3 regions of the Sinorhizobium sp. CB7 genome follow, and region 3 is predicted to be linked to each of the others. Evidence: predicted binding sites of a transcription regulator. Region 3 holds the regulator's gene; each other region holds the start of a gene.
The links. The regulator HrcA, encoded in region 3, represses chaperone genes, less so after heat shock. The targets are predictions, from matches to a motif close to GTTAGCACTCNCNNNNNGNGAGTGCTAAC.
Positions count from the first base shown of each region.

Region 1: groES (co-chaperone GroES) is a predicted target of HrcA. The motif match lies at 2,843-2,871, and genes of this name have one in related genera.
Region 2: groES (co-chaperone GroES) is a predicted target of HrcA. The motif match lies at 2,681-2,709, and genes of this name have one in related genera.

Region 1 is NZ_JAULLL010000017.1:105,638-110,749, forward strand. It holds gene AAE029_RS27325 (methyltransferase) at 1-759, opposite strand, end outside; gene AAE029_RS27330 (GNAT family N-acetyltransferase) at 865-1,341, opposite strand; gene AAE029_RS27335 (Hsp20 family protein) at 1,570-2,043, shown strand; gene AAE029_RS27340 (Hsp20/alpha crystallin family protein) at 2,112-2,621, shown strand; gene groES (co-chaperone GroES) at 3,022-3,336, shown strand; gene groL (chaperonin GroEL) at 3,382-5,010, shown strand; gene AAE029_RS27355 (hypothetical protein) at 5,067-5,112, shown strand, end outside.
Region 2 is NZ_JAULLL010000009.1:160,578-165,689, reverse strand. It holds partial or broken gene mctP (monocarboxylate uptake permease MctP) at 1-47, opposite strand, end outside; gene AAE029_RS18345 (DUF3311 domain-containing protein) at 37-234, opposite strand; gene AAE029_RS18340 (bifunctional riboflavin kinase/FAD synthetase) at 472-1,461, opposite strand; gene AAE029_RS18335 (TIGR01459 family HAD-type hydrolase) at 1,482-2,330, opposite strand; gene groES (co-chaperone GroES) at 2,767-3,063, shown strand; gene groL (chaperonin GroEL) at 3,137-4,774, shown strand.
Region 3 is NZ_JAULLL010000007.1:115,336-120,447, forward strand. It holds gene rdgB (RdgB/HAM1 family non-canonical purine NTP pyrophosphatase) at 1-551, opposite strand, end outside; gene AAE029_RS14845 (VOC family protein) at 562-987, opposite strand; gene rph (ribonuclease PH) at 1,179-1,895, opposite strand; gene hrcA (heat-inducible transcriptional repressor HrcA) at 2,083-3,171, shown strand; gene grpE (nucleotide exchange factor GrpE) at 3,285-3,920, shown strand; gene ptsN (PTS IIA-like nitrogen regulatory protein PtsN) at 4,208-4,672, opposite strand; gene hpf (ribosome hibernation-promoting factor, HPF/YfiA family) at 4,746-5,112, opposite strand, start outside.

The DNA.
Region 1 (5,112 bases), on a different contig from region 3:
GGCCTCGTCGCTCCAGTCATGCAATATCTGCGAAAGCGTGTAGATGTCGCCACCGGCGGGCAAGCTGTCGAAGAAATCTCCCGATTGGATCTTGCAGCGATCCGAGTGCTTGCCGAGGACTTCGCCCGCCGACGCTACGACGGCCTGCTGATCGAAGAGAAGGCCTTTCGCATCCGCATTGGCCTCCAATATCGCCGCGAGAAGCGCGCCGTTTCCGCCGCCGACATCGACCACCTCCTTGCCGGAGAAGTCGTATGCCTCGACCACCGCGGCATGGCGGTCGTCGGGACTGTGGCGCATGAAGCTTTCGAAAATTTCGGCATCGGCCGGATTCATCTTCAAATAATCGAAATAGGGCCTTCCGAAGATCTCCTCGAATGGCGCCTTCCCCGTCCGGATTGCCTGTTCCAGCTCGCCCCAGGTCGTCCAGGTGCTGGGCATGCCCCAGTATCGCGCAGCGTAGTGGAGTGTGGGTACGGCATCCGTGCGAAGCCAGCGTGAGTGATCGCTGTGGGCGACATTGTCCTCATTATCGACAGTGAATATGCCGAACGCCGCCAAGGCACGGCAGAGACGCAAGAACATCCCAGGATCCGCTCCGCATTCCTGCGCCAGCCTATCTGCCGGCTGCGGCGCTTCAGCCAGTCGATCGGCAATACCGAGCGAGGCTGCCACCGAAATCATCCTCGAGATCTGAAATGACCGGACGAATGTCGCCATCTCCGCAAATCCGCCGGTATCGCCAATGCCCTTCGACATGCCGTCCTCGCTATTCTTCGCGCTCTCAGAAGCCCTTTGTTAGTGTAGCACAACAACGGCTGGAATCGGACAGCGCGATACACGGCGGTGGCCATGATGGGCTCATCAGGAATCGTCACCCTGCTCGAACTTCAACCGCATCTCCTTTGCCGGCATGAAGCCGAGGGATGCATAGACCGCCTCGCCCGCATCCGAAGCATGGATAACGACCGTCGTACAACCGATGGATCTGAGATACTGCACGGCATGGTCGGTCAGCCTTTTCGCGAGCCCCTGTCTGCGATGATCCGGCTCGACGAAGACGCTCCAGATATAGCCGTGCTGACGGAATGCCGGCTTGATGATTTCCGGGAAGGGAGACATATGTTTTTGGCACGAGGCGGAACCGACGACCTTGTCGCCGGATACCGCCAGAAATGACGCAAGTTGCCGCCTCTCGCGGCCTTCGGCAATAAAGCGGGAGATCCGCTCTTTTGCGTCCTCCTGAATATGATCGGTTGGTGTGCCGTAGCTTTCCCATATTCCAAGATAATGCCGGACGAGAATGTGATCCTCCGCCGGCGTGGCCAGACGTATGTCCATGCAGGTTCCCCTCTGCGATGCGCCACTTCAGTCTACACGTTTATCGCGTGTATCGGCAATATGGGTGCCGTGTTAAATGCGTATCTAAATCCTCAGCTTTACCCCTTGAAACGCTGAATTTATTCACTAAATCGATATTACCGGCCGCCAAATGGGGCTGGTGTGTCGGGGAGCCGCTCTCTTCGGCGGCTTCCTTCTATCCATGTTGCTTCCAAGGAGGATATGGCTATGAGGACAGCATTTGATTTCTCCCCCTTCTACCGCTCGAGCGTCGGCTTCGACCGCATCTTCGATCTGCTCGACGACGCAAATCGCGCCGCGCCCATCGATAACTGGCCACCCTACGACATCATTCGCACCGGCGAAGACCAATACCGGGTGGCGATAGCAGTCGCAGGCTTCAGCCAGGATGAAATTTCGATCATCCATGAGCGGAATATGCTCGTCGTCAGCGGCACAAAGGCCGATGAAGAGAAGGCTGAATATCTCTACCGCGGCATTGCCGGCCGCAACTTCGCGCGCCGGTTCCAGGTCGCCGACCATGTAACGGTCACAGGCGCAAGCCTCGTCAATGGGCTTCTGGCGATCGATCTCGTACGCGAACTGCCGGAAGGTATGAAGCCGCGCAAGATCGAGATCGCTCGAGACGACTCGCCCGCTGCCGGGGTTCACCAGATCGAAGGCGAAAAACAGGTAGCATAGCAGTCAATATCTCACATGCTTTGACGCCGGCGGTCGCCGGCGTCAGTTGAATTGAAAGGAGCTGAATAATGAATGTACGTGATCTCATTCCCTGGGGCCGCAGCAGTCAGGCTCCAATTTCCTATCGCGACATCGAGCGGAACCCTTTCCTGGCCCTGCATCGGGAAATGAACCGCTTGTTCGATGATGCCTTCCGCGGATTCGAACCGCGCTTGCCGACAAGCTTCGGAAGCTTTCCGGCGTTTGGCGCCAACTGGCCGAATGTCGAAATCACCGACAAGGATCAGGAAATCCTGATAACGGCGGAATTGGCCGGACTTGAGGATAAGGACGTCGAAATCCTGCTCGACAACGGCGTGTTGACGCTGCGCGGGGAAAAACGCGCCGAGAGCGAGGACAAGGACAAACAATTCTCCGAGCGGTTCTACGGCCGCTTCGAACGCCGGATTCCGTTGGGCTACGAGATCGACGAGAGCAAGGTCGATGCGACGTTCAAGAACGGCGTCTTGCGGATTGCTTTGCCGAAGACGGAAAAGGCACAGTCGGCCGGCAAACGAATTGCGATCAACACCAAATAGGCGTCAGGAAATGAAATCCTGAAGCGGGCGCGCCGGTCCCGATAGAGCGTCGTGTCGAACGCGGCGCTCGATGCCGTTGCGCTTGTCCATCGGCAGCCATTGAGCTGACATTTCAAATCGCATGAAGAAATGCAAGCCGCGCTATAATTCCAAAGCTACCGCAGTCCGCCGATATCAGGACAGTCCAACCTGCAAGGCCAATTCATTATTTCTTTCCTGTAATTAGCAGTCTATATTACAGAGTGCTAATTTTTTCATTTCTTCCCCTTGAAAATGAAAATCTTCAAACCAGATCATTATCGCCGAACGCTCGACAAGAAGCGCGGCGGCTATCCGGGCTGGGGCTCCGGTCTGGGAGGAGGAGCATCAAACATAATCGTCACTTGTCCAGGAGGAAGACATGACGTTCCGACCGCTTCACGATCGCATTCTCGTCCGCCGCGTCGAGTCCGAGGAAAAGACCAAGGGCGGCATCATCATTCCCGATACAGCCAAGGAAAAGCCGCAGGAGGGCGAGGTCATCGCCGTAGGTCCCGGCGCGCGCAACGAGGCTGGCCAGATCCAGCCGCTTGATGTCAAGGCGGGAGATCGCATCCTGTTCGGCAAGTGGTCCGGCACCGAGATCAAGATGGACGGCGAGGACCTTCTGATCATGAAGGAAAGCGATGTCATGGGGATCATCGGGGCCGAGGACGCAGGGGAGCAGGCCGCCTGAACGCGGTATCTGCCGTCACGCTAGCCGTTTATAAGGAGTGAGGAAATGGCTGCAAAAGAAGTCAAATTCAACGTCGATGCCCGGGAGCGCATGCTACGTGGCGTCGATATTCTCGCCAATGCCGTCAGGGTCACGCTTGGGCCGAAGGGCCGCAATGTCGTCATCGACAAGTCCTTCGGCGCACCGCGCATCACCAAGGACGGCGTTACGGTCGCCAAGGAAATCGAACTGGAAGACAAGTTCGAGAACATGGGCGCACAGATGCTGCGCGAAGTTGCTTCCAAGACCAGCGATGTCGCAGGTGACGGAACGACGACCGCGACCGTGCTTGCCCAGGCCATCGTTCGCGAAGGCGCCAAGGCCGTGGCTTCAGGCATGAACCCGATGGACCTGAAGCGCGGCATCGACCTCGCAGTCGAAGCATTGGTCGCCGAACTGAGGAAGAATGCCCGCAAGATCTCCAACAATTCAGAAATTGCCCAGGTCGGTACGATCTCGGCCAATGGCGATGCGGAGATCGGCCGGTTCCTGGCGGAGGCCATGGAAAAGGTCGGCAACGAGGGCGTCATCACGGTCGAAGAAGCCAAGACCGCCGAAACCGAACTCGAAGTCGTCGAAGGCATGCAGTTCGACCGCGGCTATCTCTCCCCTTATTTCGTCACGAACCAGGACAAGATGAGGGTCGAGCTCGAGGATCCCTATATCCTCGTTCATGAGAAGAAACTCTCCAATCTGCAATCCATGCTTCCCATTCTCGAAGCCGTCGTCCAGTCCGGCAAGCCGCTCCTCATCATCGCTGAAGACGTCGAAGGCGAAGCGCTTGCAACGCTCGTCGTCAACAAGCTGCGTGGCGGCCTGAAGATTGCTGCCGTGAAGGCCCCGGGCTTCGGCGATCGCCGGAAGGCCATGCTCGAAGATATTGCCATCCTCACCGGTGGTACCGTCGTCTCCGAAGATCTCGGCATCAAGCTTGAGAATGTCACGCTGAACATGCTCGGGCGCTCAAAGAAAGTGGTCATCGAGAAGGAAACCACGACGATCATCGACGGTGCCGGTTCGAAGCCGGATATCCAGGGCCGCGTCGCTCAGATCAGGGCACAGATCGAGGAAACCACCTCCGACTACGACCGCGAGAAACTGCAGGAGCGCCTTGCCAAGCTCGCTGGCGGCGTCGCAGTCATCCGCGTCGGCGGCTCGACGGAAGTAGAGGTGAAGGAGAGGAAGGATCGCGTCGACGATGCGCTGCATGCGACCCGTGCAGCCGTTGAGGAAGGAATCCTGCCGGGTGGCGGCGTGCCCTTGCTGCGCGTCATCAAGGCTCTCGATAGCCTCAAGCCCGAGAATCCGGACCAGCGCGTCGGCGTCGACATCGTCCGCCGCGCGATCGAGGCTCCTGTTCGCCAGATTGCCGAGAACGCGGGCGCGGAAGGCTCGATCGTCGTCGGCAAGCTGCGCGAGAAGACGGACTTCTCCTTCGGCTGGAATGCTCAGACCAACCAATACGGCGACCTTTACGCGATGGGTGTGATCGACCCGGTCAAGGTCGTACGCACCGCCCTTCAGGACGCGGCCTCCGTCGCGGGCCTGCTGGTGACGACGGAAGCCATGGTCGCCGAGAAACCGAAGAAGGAGGCGCCTCCGGCCATGCCGCCGGGCGCGGGCATGGACTTCTAAATTCTCAATATCGGCCCGCCACCTCTCGGGGCGGGCCTCAGGAGAGGTGAGCCACCATGGTGAAGACGGTCATGGGGCGACCCGAGGAGCCGTTGAATTCCC
Region 2 (5,112 bases), on a different contig from region 3:
AAAAAGATGAAGACGGAAAGCGCCGTTACGTTCATGTCAGTCGTCATGGCGCATGCTCCGGTAGGCGATCCAGGTCAGGAAAGATGTGATCGGCACCCAGGCAAGCTGGTACCAGTAGAAGAAGGGGAACCCGAGGAACACAGGATCGTGGCTGTTGTAGAAGGGGACCCAAAGCAGGCCGATATAGGGAATGATGAGCAGCCAGCAGGCTGCCGTTCCAAAACGTCCATCCATCTTGAGTTTGCCTTTGCGAGATTGGCGACCGGGCGCGGCGGTTCCGCGTCTTATCATCCGCAAGGAATAGGGCACTTGAGTCTCGGCTCAAGGCCGGTGCCTGAATTTTCCCGAATTTGGCAGCCCGTCGTTTCTCAGCTAAAACGAGTGCCGCAAAGTGTGCGCGGTTTTCGGGACATGCCGCTCCAACTCCTTATTTTAGAGGCGGATCAGATTTCAGGTCGATTCAACCTGAAATCATCCGGCTCTAAAGGCGATCAGCATGTCGATCTCGCTGAGCGGCCGGACACCGGAAAGCAGTGCCCTCGCCTCCTCCTCGTCACGCCTGATCTGCTCGACGAGAGCCTCCAGCCCGTCAAATTTCAACTCGGGGCGAAGATAGCCGAAGAGGGAGACCGCGCAGATCTGGCCGTAGAGATCGCCATCGAAATCGAACACATAGGTTTCGAGCAGCGGCGCGCCATTCTCCATCACGGTGGGGCGCCGTCCGTAGCTCGCGACCCCGTCATAAAGACTTCCGTCCGCGAGACGAAACCGCACGGCATAGATGCCGGATTTCAACTCCGCTTCTGGTGGAAGCCGCATGTTGGCCGTCGGGAATCCGAGCGTGCGGCCGAGCTTCTCGCCGCCGATCACCTCGGCCTCGATCGTATAGCGATAGCCGAGCAGGCCGGCAGCCTCCGCCACCTCGCCGTCGGCAAGAAGCGTGCGGATATGGCTCGACGAGATGACATCGGTATTTTCGTCGCGAAAGGCGTCGATCAACGTCACCCCGAAACCGTATCTATGTCCGGCATCCATGAGGAAAGCAGGTCCGCCCTCGCGTCCGCGGCCGAAATGAAAATCGAAACCGGTAACCACCTCGGATGCTCCGAGCCAGTCGATCAGGATGGAATGCACGAATTCGTCGGCGGAACGCTGCGAGAATTCGCGGTCGAAGGGATATTCGATCACCGCGTTGAAGCCCATGGCTTCAAGGATGCGGGCCTTGAGCGGAGCGGGCGTCAACCGGAACACCGGCTGGTCCGGCCGAAAGACGGTGCGCGGATGCGGCTCGAAAGTCAGAACGAGGGCGGGTATGCCCCGATCCTTTGCGATCTCCAGCGCCCGGTTCAGCACCGACTGATGACCGCGATGCACGCCGTCGAAATTGCCGATGGCTATGACGCCGCCCTTGAGGGTCTCCGGCAGCGGATCGCGGGTTTCATTGCGATGAAAGACGGTCATGCGATCATTTTCCGTTCAGATCAGGCAAGGCGTGTCAGCCACCACTTCGGGGTTGCCCCTTCCCGTTCCAGATAAGCATGCAGGATCGCCTCGTCGGTCTTGCCGTCAAGCGTATATTCCTTCGCGTGAATGCCACCGCTGACATAGAGAAGATCGAGACCATAACCGAGCGCACCGCGCACATCGGTCGGCATGCCGTCACCGATGGCAAGAACGCGCGAGAGCGGAAATTCGCCGCGCACTTCCTGGGCGGCCGAGAGCGCCGCCTCGTAGATCGGCGTATGGGGCTTGCCGGCAATGCGCGTCTCGCCGCCGAGCTGATGGTAATAGGCAGCCATGGCTCCGGCGCAGGGAATGATGCGATGCCCGCGCTCGACGACCAGATCGGGATTGGCACAGATCATCGGGATATGCCGCGCCTGAAAGGCCTTCAGCATGTCCGTATAGTCTTCCGGCGTGTCGGTCTCGTCATCGTAGAAGCCCGTACAGACGAGACTATCGGCCTCGTCCGCCTCGACGCGTTCGACATCCAGCCCTTCAAGGATCCCGAGATCGCGGGTCGGGCCGAGCAGGAAGACCTTCCTCGGTCCGACGGCGATGAGCCCGCGGGTGACATCGCCCGACGTGACAATACGATCATAGGCGCCGTCCGAGATGCCGATCTGGCGCAATTGCGTCACGACATGCGGCGCCACGCGCGGCGAATTGGTGATGAGCACGACCGTGACACCTTTGGCCCGCGCCCGTTGCAGCGCTTCGTCCGCTTTCGGAAAGGCATCGACACCGTTGTGCAATACGCCCCACACATCGCAGAGAACCACATCGTACCGGTCGCTGATTTCAGCGAGGTTCTCAATCTGCCTGGCCATTCCTACCTCGTCTCGTGATTTCATGCCGCTGACATTGCAAACCGACGCCGAGATTACAAGGGGGAAAGGCTACCCGGCACGCCTTTCTTGCCGCATTGCAACTGTGCTTTTGCGCATTGCACCATCTACAATGTCGATAACCTGATACGTTCGCATATCGCGGAGCTGCGCTGAATGTTCATGCCTCAGGAAGGTCACCTAGTGAGGGGCGTCTCCGCTCTCCGCTCTTGAAAAACACCGCCATTTTGATGCGCCGCATTAACCAAAGATCGCCGTTCTCCTTATTTTCGGCGCAAATTTCGTGACTGATCTTCTTGACTCAAAAGAAAGCCATCCCTAAATGCTCGGCCGTTAGCACTCGAGAGAGACGAGTGCTAACATCCTCCATGTGGATCGTCTCCGATCCGCGAATGTCATTTGATCGAGGGATTAGACAATGGCAAGCACCAATTTCCGTCCGCTCCATGACCGCGTCGTCGTGCGCCGCGTTGAGTCCGAAGAAAAGACCAAGGGCGGCATCATCATTCCCGACACCGCAAAGGAAAAGCCGCAGGAAGGCGAAATCGTCGCCGTCGGTTCCGGCGCTCGCGATGAATCCGGCAAGATCGTCGCTCTCGATGTCAAGGTCGGCGACCGCGTCCTCTTCGGCAAGTGGTCCGGCACCGAAGTCAAGCTCAATGGCGAAGACCTTCTGATCATGAAGGAAGCCGACATCATGGGCATTATCGGCTGATCCGGCCGACCCATTTTCCCGAAATAGCTGACGGGCCTCGCCCGGAACAACTCAAATTCAGGAGTTTCAAAACATGGCAGCTAAAGACGTAAAATTCGGCCGCTCCGCCCGCGAAAAGATGCTGCGCGGCGTCGATATCCTTGCTGATGCGGTCAAGGTCACGCTCGGTCCGAAGGGCCGCAACGTCGTTATCGACAAGTCCTTCGGCGCGCCGCGCATCACCAAGGACGGCGTCACCGTCGCTAAGGAAATCGAACTGGAAGACAAGTTCGAGAACATGGGCGCGCAGATGGTCCGCGAAGTCGCTTCGAAGACCAACGACGTTGCCGGTGACGGCACCACGACGGCAACCGTTCTTGCCCAGGCGATCGTTCGCGAAGGCGCCAAGGCTGTTGCTGCCGGCATGAACCCGATGGACCTGAAGCGCGGCATCGACCTCGCCGTTGCAGAAGTCGTCAAGGATCTCCAGGCCAAGGCCAAGAAGATCAACACGTCGGAAGAAGTCGCTCAGGTCGGCACGATCTCGGCAAACGGCGAAAAGCAGATCGGTCTCGATATTGCCGAAGCCATGCAGAAGGTCGGCAACGAAGGCGTCATCACGGTTGAAGAGGCCAAGACCGCCGAAACCGAACTCGAAGTCGTCGAAGGCATGCAGTTCGACCGCGGCTATCTCTCGCCCTACTTCGTGACCAATCCGGAAAAGATGGTGGCCGACCTCGAAGACGCCTTCATCCTCCTGCATGAAAAGAAGCTCTCCAACCTGCAGGCAATGCTTCCGGTCCTGGAAGCTGTCGTTCAGACTGGCAAGCCGCTCCTCATCATTGCTGAAGACGTCGAAGGCGAAGCTCTTGCAACGCTCGTCGTCAACAAGCTGCGCGGCGGCCTGAAGATTGCTGCTGTCAAGGCTCCGGGCTTCGGCGATCGCCGCAAGGCCATGCTCGAAGACATCGCCATCCTGACCGGCGGTACCGTCATCTCCGAAGATCTCGGCATCAAGCTTGAGAATGTTACCCTCGACATGCTCGGCCGCGCCAAGAAGGTCTCGATCTCCAAGGAAAACACGACGATCGTCGACGGCGCTGGCGCCAAGTCCGACATCGAAGGTCGTGTTGGCCAGATCAAGGCACAGATCGAGGAAACCACCTCCGACTACGACCGCGAAAAGCTGCAGGAGCGCCTTGCCAAGCTCGCCGGCGGCGTCGCCGTCATCCGCGTCGGCGGTTCGACGGAAGTCGAAGTGAAGGAAAAGAAGGACCGCATCGACGACGCTCTCAACGCGACGCGCGCTGCCGTTCAGGAAGGCATCGTACCGGGCGGCGGTACGGCTCTGCTGCGCTCTTCGGCCAAGATCTCGTCCAAGGGCGAAAACGACGACCAGGAAGCCGGCATCAACATCATCCGCCGCGCTCTGCAGGCTCCGGCCCGTCAGATCGCTGAAAACGCCGGTGATGAAGCTTCCATCGTTGTCGGCAAGATCCTTGAAAAGGGCGAAGACAACTACGGCTACAACGCTCAGACCGGCGTATACGGCGACATGATCGCCATGGGCATCGTCGACCCGGTCAAGGTTGTTCGCACCGCTCTGCAGGACGCAGCTTCGGTTGCTTCGCTGCTGATCACCACCGAAGCCATGATCGCCGAACTGCCGAAGAAGGACGCTCCGGCAATGCCCGGCGGCATGGGCGGAATGGGCGGAATGGACATGATGTGATAGGGCTTAGGCCTTATCACGTGAATATTCATCACGCTTTGCCTTGACAGAGTTCAGCGCGTCAGCGCGCTGGACGAAAGACAGGACAGCGAACTATCAGGGAGGGCGGTCTTCTTCAGGCCGCCCTTCCTGCGGTTTCCAACAACCGAAAGTGGAAGCCTTTGACGGGAGCCGGACGCACGAAACTGTCGTGAAGCTTGCGTCATCGTCATTTTTCCTGAGCGGACCAGTTTGTGAACTTTCTTCACATTTTGTGTCGTTTCAGCCGGTTCTTGCGATCAAATTTTCTCCAAATCGCCTATATCGCGATCTTTTTTGACACATTTTTGCGAAAATTT
Region 3 (5,112 bases):
TCGCTGCTCATTTCGCCAAAGGTGACGTCGTAGCCCAGCGGCTGGAACACCGGATCGTAGCCGAAGCCCTGTGTGCCGCGCGGCGGCCAGACGACTGTGCCTTCCACTTGGCCGCGGAAGAGTTCCGTGTGCCCATCGGGCCAGGCCAGGCAAAGTACGCTGACGAATCGCGCCGAACGGCTTTCCGGCTTTGTCGCACCGGCCTCCTGAAGGGCTTTTTCCACCTTCTCCATCGCCATGGCGAAGTCACGCGTCCCGTCCGGCTTGTCCGCCCAGTTCGCGGTATAGACGCCGGGTGCGCCGCCGAGTGCATCGACTACGATACCGGAATCGTCCGATAGCGCCGGCATGCCGGCTGCCTTTGCGGAAGCGAGTGCCTTGATCGTCGCATTTTCCTCGAAGCTCGTGCCAGTTTCGTCCGGCTCGATGAAATTGAGCTCCGCGGCCGACTTGGCGGTAAAGCCGAGGGGACCGATCAACTCCTGGATCTCACGGATCTTGCCGGCATTGTGGCTGGCAACCACAATCGTCCTGGTATCGAGCTTGCGCATGTATTGTTCCTTAATCGAGACGCCAGATGATGGCTTCCGCACATTCCAGGCTGTTGCCCGCCGGATCGCGGAAATAGATTGAACGACCGCCGTTCGGCCATTGAAAATCAGATTCGATAGCGATGCCGGCAGCCTTCAATTTCTCCGCCATGACATCGATATTGTCCCGGGAAATCCGGAAACAGGCATGGCCGTTGCCATGGGTGCCATGCGGGGGCACGGGCAGGGAGCCCTGTCCCGGTGGCTTCAGGCTTTCCTGTGGGTTGAAGATCAGAAGCACTCCCGGCCCGCAGCGGAAGAAGACATGCCGGTTTCCCGCGCGTGTGATCTTGTCGAGACCCAGAACGTCGCCGTAAAAAGCCTCGGCCGCATCAAGGTTGTCGGCGTAGAGCGCGGTTTCCAGAATGCCTTCCAGAATTGCTTGCGTAGCCGCCATCTCCGATCGCCCTCCTTCTAACCCTCTTCCTGTTCTAAAGCCTGTCGCATGAAAAGAGATTCACGCGACAGGCTCTAGCTCTTTGTTTTTCATGCATATCGTTGCCGCAAAACCGCTGCACACTTTTGCGCGACATGCATTAGGGGAGAGAGGATGATGGGGGCAGGGCGAGGGGATATCAAGACGTCACCTCAAGCAATCGCCTGCTTCTGCAGTTCCACCAGCTCGGCGATCCCCGCCTTGGCAAGATGCATCAACGTCGTGAACTGTTCCTCGCTGAAGGGCGTGCCCTCGGCTGTCCCCTGGATTTCGACGATGCCGCCAGCGCCTGTCATGACAAAATTGGCGTCGGTTTCGGCGGAGGAATCTTCGAGATAGTCGAGGTCGATCACCGGCTGATCGGCGAAGACGCCGCAGGAAATCGCCGCGACATGGTCCTTCAGCACCCGATCGACCTTGATCATGTTGCGGGCTTCCATCCATTTCAGGCAATCATGGAGCGCGATCCAGGCGCCGGTGATCGATGCGGTGCGCGTGCCACCGTCCGCCTGTATGACATCGCAGTCGATCGTGATCTGACGTTCGCCGAGCGCCTGAAGGTCGACAACGGCGCGCAGTGAGCGGCCGATCAGACGCTGGATTTCCTGTGTGCGTCCGCCCTGCTTACCGGCTGCGGCCTCGCGCTTCGTGCGCTCGCCGGTCGCGCGCGGCAGCATGCCATATTCTGCCGTCACCCATCCCTTACCGCCGTTTCGCAGCCATTGCGGCACGCGCTCCTCAAGGCTTGCCGTGCAGAGCACGTGCGTGTCGCCGAACTTCACAAGACAGGAGCCTTCCGCATGCTTGGAAAAATTGCGCTCGAAAGATACCTTGCGCATCTGATCGGTTTTTCTGCCTGATGGCCGCATGCCGTTCTCCTGATGTTGGTTGACCGCTTCTACGATTGACGGCGTACATTTGCAAAAGGAAAAGCGGACGCTCTTCGACCGAGCGTCATCGTACCGGCATTTTTCTCTTTCGCCATTTTCCCTTTTGCCATGCGCAACGGACGGATTATATTCGCCTAAAGGTTAATTGCACGGACTTGAAAGCTATATGGGGTTCTCGACAACGCCGGTTTCGGATGTCGTTGCTGCGCTGGACGAACGCTCGAAGGAAATCTTCCTCCGCATTGTGGAAGGCTATCTTGACCATGGCGAACCCTTGGGCTCGCGTAATCTCTCCCGCCTCTTGCCAATGTCGCTTTCACCTGCCTCGGTTCGCAATGTGATGAGCGATCTCGAGGAATTGGGCCTCATCTATTCACCGCATGTCAGCGCTGGCCGCTTGCCGACGCAGCTGGGCCTGCGCTTTTTCGTCGACGCCTTCATGCAGATCGGCGATCTTTCGGCCGAGGAGCGCGCCAGCATCGATCGTCAGGTTCAGGCTCAAGGTCGCGATAAGCCGATGGAAGCGATGATGAACGAGGCAAGCCGCATGCTGTCCGGCATTTCACGTGGCGCCGGCCTGGTGATCACTTCCAAGAGTGATCCCGTGCTGAAACATGTCGAGTTCATTCGCCTAGAGCCCACGAAGGCGCTGGCGGTCCTCGTCGGCGAACATGATCAGGTGGAAAACCGTATCATCGAGCTGCCGGCGGGCATTACCTCCTCGCAACTTGTGGAAGCCGCGAATTTCCTGAACGCGCATATGAGCGGCCAGACCTTGCCGGAATTGCGCGGACAATTGCTCAAACTCAAGGAAGACGTCCGCCACGAGCTGGATGCGCTTTCGCGGGATCTGGTGGAGCGCGGCATCGCCGTCTGGGCTGGCAATGCCGACGCGGCCAAGCCGACGCAGCTCATCGTGCGCGGCCGGGCCAATCTTCTCGAGGGGGTGGGCGATCCGTCCGATCTCGATCGCCTGCGCATGCTTTTCGACGATCTCGAGAAAAAGGAGAGCCTGATCGAAATCCTCAATCTTGCGGAAAGCGGTCCGGGAGTGCGCATCTTCATCGGCTCGGAAAACAAACTTTTCTCGCTTTCCGGCTCCTCCTTGATCGTGGCTCCTTATATGGATGAGGATGACCGCATCGTCGGCGCCGTCGGCGTCATCGGGCCGACCCGTCTCAATTATTCACGCATCGTGCCGATGGTGGATTATACGGCTCAGCTCATTTCCCGCCTCTCGCGCGCATCGCTGTGATCTGCCTGGAAATGGAAACACCGATTTTTCTCTTCTTTGTCACGAAGTCTTGATTTTTTCGGGCCAAACCTCGATATCGGGCACATCCCAAGACCCATCAACCGGAGAACGTCATGACCGACGAAACGACGAAAAACGGACCTGACGCAACTGCGGCCGATACGGCTGCCGAAACCGTATCCAACGGTGATGTTGCACAGGAAGCCGCGGTTCAGCCGGATCCGTTGGACCTCCTCAAGGCAGAGAATGCCGAACTGCGCGATCGCTATCTTCGCCTCGCAGCGGAAATGGACAATCTGCGCCGTCGCACGGAACGCGACGTGAAAGATGCCAAATCCTATTCCATCGCCGGCTTTGCCCGCGATATGCTCGCCGTCTCGGACAATCTGCGTCGCGCAATCGATGCGATTCCGGCGGAAGCACGCGCTGGTGCCGATGTTGGCCTCAACGCCCTGATCGAGGGTGTGGAGATGACCGAGCGTTCGATGCTGTCAGCGCTGGAGCGCCACGGTGTTCGCAAGATCGAGCCGGTCGGCCAGAAGTTCGATCCGAACTTCCACCAGGCGATGTTCGAGGTGCCGAACACCGAGGTTCCGAACAATACCGTGGTTCAGGTCGTCCAGGCAGGCTTCACGATCGGCGAGCGCGTGCTGCGACCGGCGATGGTCGGTGTGGCCAAGGGCGGACCGAAGGCCGAAGCCGTTGCCGCCGAACCTGGAGTAAGCCCGCTTGACGAAAAAGACGCCTGATTGCTCAGGCGTCTCTTTTCTTGATGCATAGGCTGAAGACTTGGACCGCGGCGTGCAAATGATTCCGCTTGAACGCAGAATGTCCGGGAGCCATTTAGTGCATGTCGCGCAAAAGTATGCAGCGGTTTTGCGGCAACGACATGCATGAAAACAATAGTTTAAAGCCTGTCGCGTGAATCTCTTTTCACGCGACAGGCTTTAGCTTTTCACGGAAACGCAGAACCGCTCTAACCTTTTGTTTATGCAATTCCGGACGGAAAACCGCTTCGCACCCTTCCTGGAATTGCTCAGGCGGCGTTGGAAGCCTGTTCTTCGTTGAGGAAGGCGTAGATTGCCGAAGCGGAGTCCGTTGCACGAAGCTTCGTCACGAGATCCTGGTCGCGCAGAACGCGTGCTATCCGTGAGAGCGCCTTCAGATGGTCGGCGCCGGCCCCTTCCGGGGCGAGCAGAAGAAAGACCAGATCGACCGGTTGGTCATCCAGCGCCTCGAAATCAACCGGCGTTTCCAGCCTTGCAAAAATTCCCGCGATCGAGCTGATGCTGTTGAGTTTGCCGTGCGGAATGGCGATCCCGTTTCCAACTCCGGTCGAGCCAAGGCGCTCGCGCTGCAGGATGACGTCGAAGATCTCCCGTTCCGGTAAGCCGGTGAGTTTGGAGGCCTTGGCCGCCAATTCCTGAAGCAGTTGTTTTTTGGAGTTTGCCTTCAAGGCGGGAATAATCGCATCCTGGTGCAGCAAATCTGCCAATGCCATTTCTTTTTCCTTCTGTCGCCGAGAGAGATGATGAGAAAGCGGCAGTGCTGGCCGCCGCTCGTCGCCTCACTTCTCAGCCTTTGATATTGGCTGAATCGATCCAGCCAATATTACCGTCATGCCGGCGATATACGATATTCAAATGCGCGTTGCCGGGGCTACGGAACAGCAGCAGGGGCTCGTCCGTCATGTCGAGTGCCATAACGGCTGTCGCGACCGACATTGTCTTGAGCTGCTTCGTGCTTTCCGCAATGATCGCCGGGGCGAAATCGTCAGGAATTTCCTCCGCTTCATCCGGAACCGCATCCATGACCATATAAGAGACTTCGGCAGAACCGTTCAGCTGGTTTCCGGCGTGGTGGTCCTTCAGTTTGCGTTTGTAGCGGCGCAGGCGCTTCTCGATGCGCTCCGATGCGGCATCGAACGCCAATTGTGGATCG